3 regions of the Fictibacillus iocasae genome follow, and region 3 is predicted to be linked to each of the others. Evidence: riboswitches for the same ligand, from Rfam matches in the RefSeq annotation. Region 3 holds a riboswitch; each other region holds the start of a gene.
The links. Region 3 has a riboswitch for S-adenosylmethionine ahead of ACFQPF_RS00780 (PLP-dependent aspartate aminotransferase family protein). Riboswitches for the same ligand answer to the same signal wherever they lie in the genome.
Positions count from the first base shown of each region.

Region 1: linked by a shared signal. The riboswitch ahead of ACFQPF_RS18005 (LLM class flavin-dependent oxidoreductase) and the one ahead of ACFQPF_RS00780 (PLP-dependent aspartate aminotransferase family protein) in region 3 are both predicted to bind S-adenosylmethionine.
Region 2: linked by a shared signal. The riboswitch ahead of metK (methionine adenosyltransferase) and the one ahead of ACFQPF_RS00780 (PLP-dependent aspartate aminotransferase family protein) in region 3 are both predicted to bind S-adenosylmethionine.

Region 1 is NZ_JBHTCP010000052.1:137,296-139,566, forward strand. It holds gene ACFQPF_RS18000 (class I SAM-dependent methyltransferase) at 177-782, opposite strand; SAM riboswitch class I at 961-1,064, shown strand; gene ACFQPF_RS18005 (LLM class flavin-dependent oxidoreductase) at 1,161-2,271, shown strand, end outside.
Region 2 is NZ_JBHTCP010000051.1:64,299-66,569, reverse strand. It holds gene metK (methionine adenosyltransferase) at 1-1,197, opposite strand, end outside; SAM riboswitch class I at 1,349-1,460, opposite strand; gene pckA (phosphoenolpyruvate carboxykinase (ATP)) at 1,734-2,271, shown strand, end outside.
Region 3 is NZ_JBHTCP010000002.1:176,165-178,435, forward strand. It holds gene corA (magnesium/cobalt transporter CorA) at 1-73, shown strand, start outside; gene ACFQPF_RS00775 (general stress protein) at 148-591, shown strand; SAM riboswitch class I at 881-988, shown strand; gene ACFQPF_RS00780 (PLP-dependent aspartate aminotransferase family protein) at 1,188-2,271, shown strand, end outside.

The DNA of each region.
Region 1 (2,271 bases), on a different contig from region 3:
GCTAGATTGGTACAAAATGATACATTCGCTCACTACTTGGTCCATCTCTTGGATCATTGCCTTTTTCGGTACACAATGTGTTCCTCATCTTGCAACTCCTCCTCATGGCTTAATAGTGTTGCAGGGTTAATATACCCGCATCATAATTTGTCAAACATAATAAATTGAATTTTCTGTTATTTAAGTGCTGTTACTGTAACGGCGTTAACAGGTTTCATCTCTTTTGTATGAACCGTAATGCTTTTGAACCCAGCCTGTTTTAAATATAACGAAATCAATTTACCGTTTTCTTCAGCGGTCACATCGTCTGCACCCTTTTCATGTGGCTGGAGCGTGATCGCGATGCTTCCGCCGTCCTTCAACCAGTTCTTCACGGTTTGTAAGTCGCCCACTGGATCTTTCCAGATGAAAATAGAATTGACAGAATAAGCCTTATCATATGTGCCTGAATTCTCGTTTGCGAGAGCCACAGCAAAATCGTAAAGCACCACGCGACCTTCTTTTACAAACTGCTCATTTCGCGATTCAGCGTGCTTTTTCATATCAGCCGAAATATCATAGCCGGTTACATGGCAAGTAGGGAATTTGCGGCAAATATACTCAATCCCCTTTCCAGGGCCATAGCCAATTTCAACGATGGATTCTCCATCCTGAATGTTTAGTAGGGAAGTCGTCCATTTATTCAGGCGTCTATTTTCGAACGCCATATAACGTCCTGTCAGCTTGCCGACCAGTCCAGTCGGCTTCTCAAACTTGCGAAAAATATACTTTCGGATACCCATAGCCACTAACCCCCATCATTATATTCTAATGCTTGTATACCCATAAACCACCACATTATAAAAGCTCTCTTACTAATAATGAGGCATTTAACAGATGATATAACAGAATTTTCGAATATTTAGGTTGACATATGCATCACTTACCTGTAACTTAATGAACAAAGTTTAATAGTTTCATTTCTTATCCAGAGAGGTAGAGGGACTGGCCCTATGAAACCTCGGCAGCAGGCTTGCAAAAGCACTGTGCCAATTCCAGCAAGCGTCAAGCTTGAAAGATAAGAAGAGCAGCTTCTGCAACATGTCATTTCACGCCTCTTCTTATTTTGTAGGAAGAGGCTTTTTGTATGGGCCATAATCACAAAATGATGGAGGCGTAAAATGGCAAAGCAGATCGTATTAAACGCGTTTGAAATGACGAGTGCAATGCACAACTCACACGGGTTATGGAAGCATTCAGAATCTAAAAGGCACAGAGGATATAAAGATTTAGCTTATTGGGTCAAGATGGCCAAGCTTCTTGAAAAAGGAAAGTTCGACGCTGTCTTTTTTGCAGACGTACTCGGTGTGTATGACACATACAAGCAAAGCAAAATACCATCCATAAAAGATGGCCTCCAAATTCCGGTGAATGACGGCGCGTTTGTCATACCGGTCATGGCAAGTGTGACGAAGCACCTGTCTTTCGCGATGACCGTGAGCACCACGTATGAACAGCCGTTTGGCAACGCGAGGCGCTTTTCTACCCTTGATCACTTAACAGACGGAAGAATCGCATGGAACGTGGTCACCTCCTATCTGCCAAATGCAGCACGCAATTTCGGTTTAAAAGACATGGTGAAGCACGACAAGCGCTATGAGATCGCCCATGAGTTTCTCGAAGTCTCTTACAAGCTGTGGCAGGCGAGCTGGGAAGACGGAGCGGTAGTGGAAGACAAAGAAAAAGGGATATTAGTAGATTCAACGAAAGTGCATGAAATTAATCATTCAGGAGAGCATTTCAGTGTGGAAGGACCGCACTTAAGCGAGCCGTCGCCGCAGCGCACGCCGGTTATTTATCAAGCGGGAACATCAGAGAAAGGCCGGGCGTTTGCTGCCCAGCATGCAGAATGCGTGTTTGTCGGCGGACCGACTGCCGAGAGAATCAGATTTTATGCGAATGATATTCGCCGCAAAGCCCAAGAGTATGGCCGGAACCCTGCTCATATTAAGGTGTTCTGCTTTCTTACCGTAATTGTGGCAGAAACATCTGAAGAAGCCGAAGCAAAATACGAGGAATACAACAAGCTGTGGAGCGCGGACGCGGCGAAAGCACAGTTCGGCGGTGCGAGTGGATATGACTTGGATGAGTATGCGAAGCAGGATCCAAGCCAGAGCTTCGAGTTCAAGAAAACGGAGCATGGCCATTATAAAGCAGCATCACTTACGAAGGACGCATCGAAAAAGCTGTCCATAAAAGAAGCGCTGGAACGGCTCGAGCATATTGACCGGA
Region 2 (2,271 bases), on a different contig from region 3:
CGCTTGTTCTTTAAGCGCTGCTGCTTTGTCTGTCTGCTCCCAAGGAAGCTCGATGTCTGTACGTCCGAAGTGGCCGTAGGCAGCTGTCTGCTTGTAGATCGGGCGGCGAAGGTCTAGCATCTTGATGATGCCTGCAGGACGAAGGTCAAAGTTGTTGCGTACAAGCTCAACCAAAACTTCTTCATCCACTTTGCCTGTTTCAAATGTGTTAACAGCGATAGATACTGGCTGAGCCACGCCGATCGCGTAAGCTAGCTGAACTTCAACTTTGTCAGCAAGGCCTGATGCGACGATGTTCTTCGCAACATAACGTGCCGCGTATGCCGCAGAACGGTCAACCTTTGTTGCATCCTTACCAGAGAATGCACCGCCGCCATGGCGAGCGTATCCGCCGTAAGTGTCAACGATGATCTTGCGGCCAGTCAAGCCTGCATCACCTTGAGGTCCGCCGATTACGAAGCGGCCAGTTGGGTTGATGAAGTATTTTGTGTTCTCGTCGATCAATTCAGCTGGAACCACTGGCTTGATTACTTTTTCTTTAACATCCGCTTGAATTTCTTCAAGTGTGTTTTCAGGGTGGTGCTGTGTAGAGATAACGATCGTGTCGATGCGCACTGGCTTGTCGTTCTCATCGTATTCAACCGTTACCTGCGTTTTCCCATCAGGACGAAGGTATGGAATCTCTTCGCTCTTGCGCACTTCTGTCAAACGGCGTGAAAGCTTGTGAGCAAGTGAGATCGGAAGCGGCATAAGCTCAGGTGTTTCGTTGCAAGCATATCCGAACATGAGACCTTGGTCGCCTGCTCCGATCGCTTCGATTTCCTCATCCGTCATGGAACCTTCACGCGCTTCAAGTGCCTGGTCAACACCCATCGCGATGTCAGCAGACTGCTCGTCGATAGAAGTCAGAACAGCACATGTTTCAGAGTCAAATCCGTATTTCGCACGGTCGTAACCGATTTCTTTCACCGTTTCACGGACAACTTTAGGAATATCAACATACGTAGACGTTGTAATTTCACCTGCAACAAGAACAAGTCCTGTTGTTACAGACGTTTCACACGCAACACGCGCATTAGGATCATGAGTTAAAATCTCATCAAGAATAGCATCTGAGATCTGGTCACAAATTTTATCCGGATGTCCTTCTGTAACAGACTCGGATGTGAATAAACGGCGGCTTACTTTTTTAGACACTTGAGGTCCTCCCTTAAATTGAAAAAGATAGATACGGTACTTTATTCCTCTATATAACTAACATATATATTCCGCTGACTGATTTAGGGCATAAAAAAAACCTTTCCCTGTTTAAGAAGCGAGGGAAAAGGATTCCATTCCATGCCTTCACCTCTTATTCTCAAGGTATTCACCTTGCAGGTTAGCACCTTCTCACTCAGAAGTTCTGAGTGCAGGTTGCTGGGTTTCATAGGGCCTGTCCCTCCACCTACTCGGAATAAGAGTAGCCGTTCGGAGATTATAATAGCGCAGTTGACCACTAGTGTCAACAGCTGCGATCTGGTAAATTCAGTCGCGTTCCTTTCTATAGCAGGCTCTTCAAAACAGAGCGGTCTTTCCTTTTAGGTGTTTCTTTCAATTAACAGAACCTTTTAATAATAACTTGCCTATTTTAAGAACTTTTTACGATAAAAACGATAAAATAGTATACATTATTTAAATCAATGTGTTATACTAATTAAGATAAAAACTTAGGATAAAGGATGGTATCGCCTTATATGAATACTGTAGAATCCACGAATTCTTTGAATGAATTGGTAAACAGCCCGCAAACACATATGAACCTGCCAGTACCTGTTCTTGTAGAAAAAGCTTTGCTCCGTAAAGAAGGATTATTAACTTCCACAGGAGCGCTTCGTGCGACTACCGGGAAATATACAGGCCGTTCTCCAGAAGATAAATTCATTGTGGAAGAAACATCCAGCAAAGCAAAGATCGATTGGGGAAAAACGAACAAACCTTTTTCTTCCGAAAAATTTGAAAGCCTTTACAAAAAGGTGCTCGCTTATCTTGGAAATAAGGAAGAGCTCTTCCTTTTCAGAGGCTACGCTGGTGCAGACCATGCTTACCGCCTTCCTATCCAGGTAATTAACGAGTACGCATGGCATAACTTATTCGCGCACCAGATGTTCGTAAGACCGAACAACTTGGAAGAAGCAAAAGCCATCGATCCGGGCTTTACGGTCATTTCGGCTCCTGGATTCTTTGCAAATCCAGCTGAAGATGGCACAAACTCTGAAACTTTCATCATTATAT
Region 3 (2,271 bases):
AGGCTTTATGGTGCTGATCGGCATGTCGATGTTTTTATGGTTCAAGCGAAAAGGGTGGTTCGATCAGAAGTAAGGAATCCATGTAGTTTAGACCTCACCAAGCAGGGTACATAATAAGATAGAGATGCACCCATAGGAGGGATAACAATGAAAAGACACATCACAGGCGCCTACGAAACAGAAAGAGAAGCTGTCAGCGCCATTAAAGAAATGATACATCGAGGGTATGAATCCCAGCATATCTCGATAGTAGCGAAAGATGATGATACGCTCTCATCTATAGCTGACCAGACTCATGTAATTGAAAAGCGTGTAGTAGAGGACGATTTAGACAACGCGACCTATGGAACGATTGCCGGTTTTCTTGCAGGCATCGGTGGAGGCATTGCAGTCCCGGGATTAGGCGTACCGGGTGTCGGCCCGCTGCTCGCAGCAGGACCATTTGCATCCATGTTCACACATGATGAAAAAGATTTTAAAGAGGTGCTGCTTGAGCAGGACTTATCAGAAGAAGAAGCAGAAAAGTACACAACCGCATTGATCGACGGGAAGATCATTGTTATGGTCGACGAAAACCACACACCTGCCTGAACGGCGAGTGTGTGGTTTTTTTGTGAATATTAAGGTTTGGGGGTACGGTACATATTTTTACGAACGGCGTGATTTAAAGGAATGTGGAGAGAAGTACCGTACCCCTCACACAATTGGTGAAAATATTTTTTTCTGCTAAAAGTTCCCGCTATTAAGCTATTTTGATCATGCCTGTGTGCTTGAAATAATATAATTTTCTGAAAATGTGTTGACGGATTGAATGTTGCTGTCATATAATCCATTTCAAGCAATAAAATGTTTTTATCACCACCACACATTTAAATAGCAACTCTTATCCAGAGCGGCGGAGGGAATAGGCCCTATGAAGCCCGGCAACCTTTAAACAGCAGTTTAAAAAGGTGCTACATCCTACAGACACAAGTCTGGAAGATAAGAGGAGGATTCTACATAACCCTCTTCTTATGAAGAGGGTTTTTTATATGCCCTCTTCATAAACCTCATGTTACACACCATCTTTGTATACATTCTTCCGGAATTTTAAAAACACAAACAGAAGGAAAGGAGCTTCTTATACTTTAATCCGTAGTTTTCGCATAGGGATAATAAAATTTAAATGATAAAAAGGAGAGATTATAGTGGCTAATTCTTTTGACAGCTATGATATTGAAACGGTGCTTTTGCATGGGGGACAGTCTCCCGATCCGACGACAGGTTCACGGGCGGTTCCGATTTACCAGACAACGTCATATGTGTTTCATGATACCGATCACGCACAAAGCTTATTTGCGCTCGATGAGCCTGGCAACATTTATTCCCGTATCGGCAACCCGACGGTCGATGTGTTCGAGAAACGAATCGCTCTTCTTGAAGACGGAGTAGCGGCGGTTGCTACCTCTTCCGGAATGGCGGCGATATCGCTTGCGATCTTCAACCTCGCTCACGCAGGTGACGAAATTGTCGCAGCATCCAATCTTTATGGAGGCACGTACAATTTGTTTGCCATCACGCTTCCTAAATACGGAATCAATGTAAGGTTCGTTGATGCGTCGGATCCCGAAAATTTCCGCACAGCCATCACACCAAAGACGAAGGCCATATTCGGTGAGGTGATCGGCAATCCAAGTTTGAATGTCCTCGATATTGAAGCTGTTGCGGATATCGCACATGAAAACGGAATTCCGCTCATCGTCGACAGTACATTCGCGACACCTTACCTTTGCAAGCCGCTCAGCTGGGGTGCCGATATCGTCGTACATTCGGCGACAAAATGGATCGGCGGACACGGCACCGCGATAGGCGGCGTGGTCGTTGATGGCGGCCGCTTTAACTGGAACAGCGAAAAGTTTCCAGGCTTTACGGAGCCGGATAAAAGCTATAACGGCATCCGTTATGCAACAGACTTCGGAACATTGGCGTACAGCGCAAAATTGCGCGTTCAGCTGCTGCGCGACTTTGGTGCATGCTTAAGCCCGCAAAACGCGTTTCTCTTATTGCAAGGCTTGGAAACGCTGCACCTTCGTGTAGAAAAGCATACAAAAAATGCGCTTGAAGTCGCACGGTATTTAGAGAAGCATCCTGCGGTGGATTGGGTGTCCTACCCAGGCCTTACCACGCATGGAGCTCACTCTCTTGCACAAAAATATTTGCGCAATGGCTTCGGCTCTATCGTGAACTTCGGGATAAAAGGCGGTAGAGAAGCCGGCAAGAAAGTCATCGATA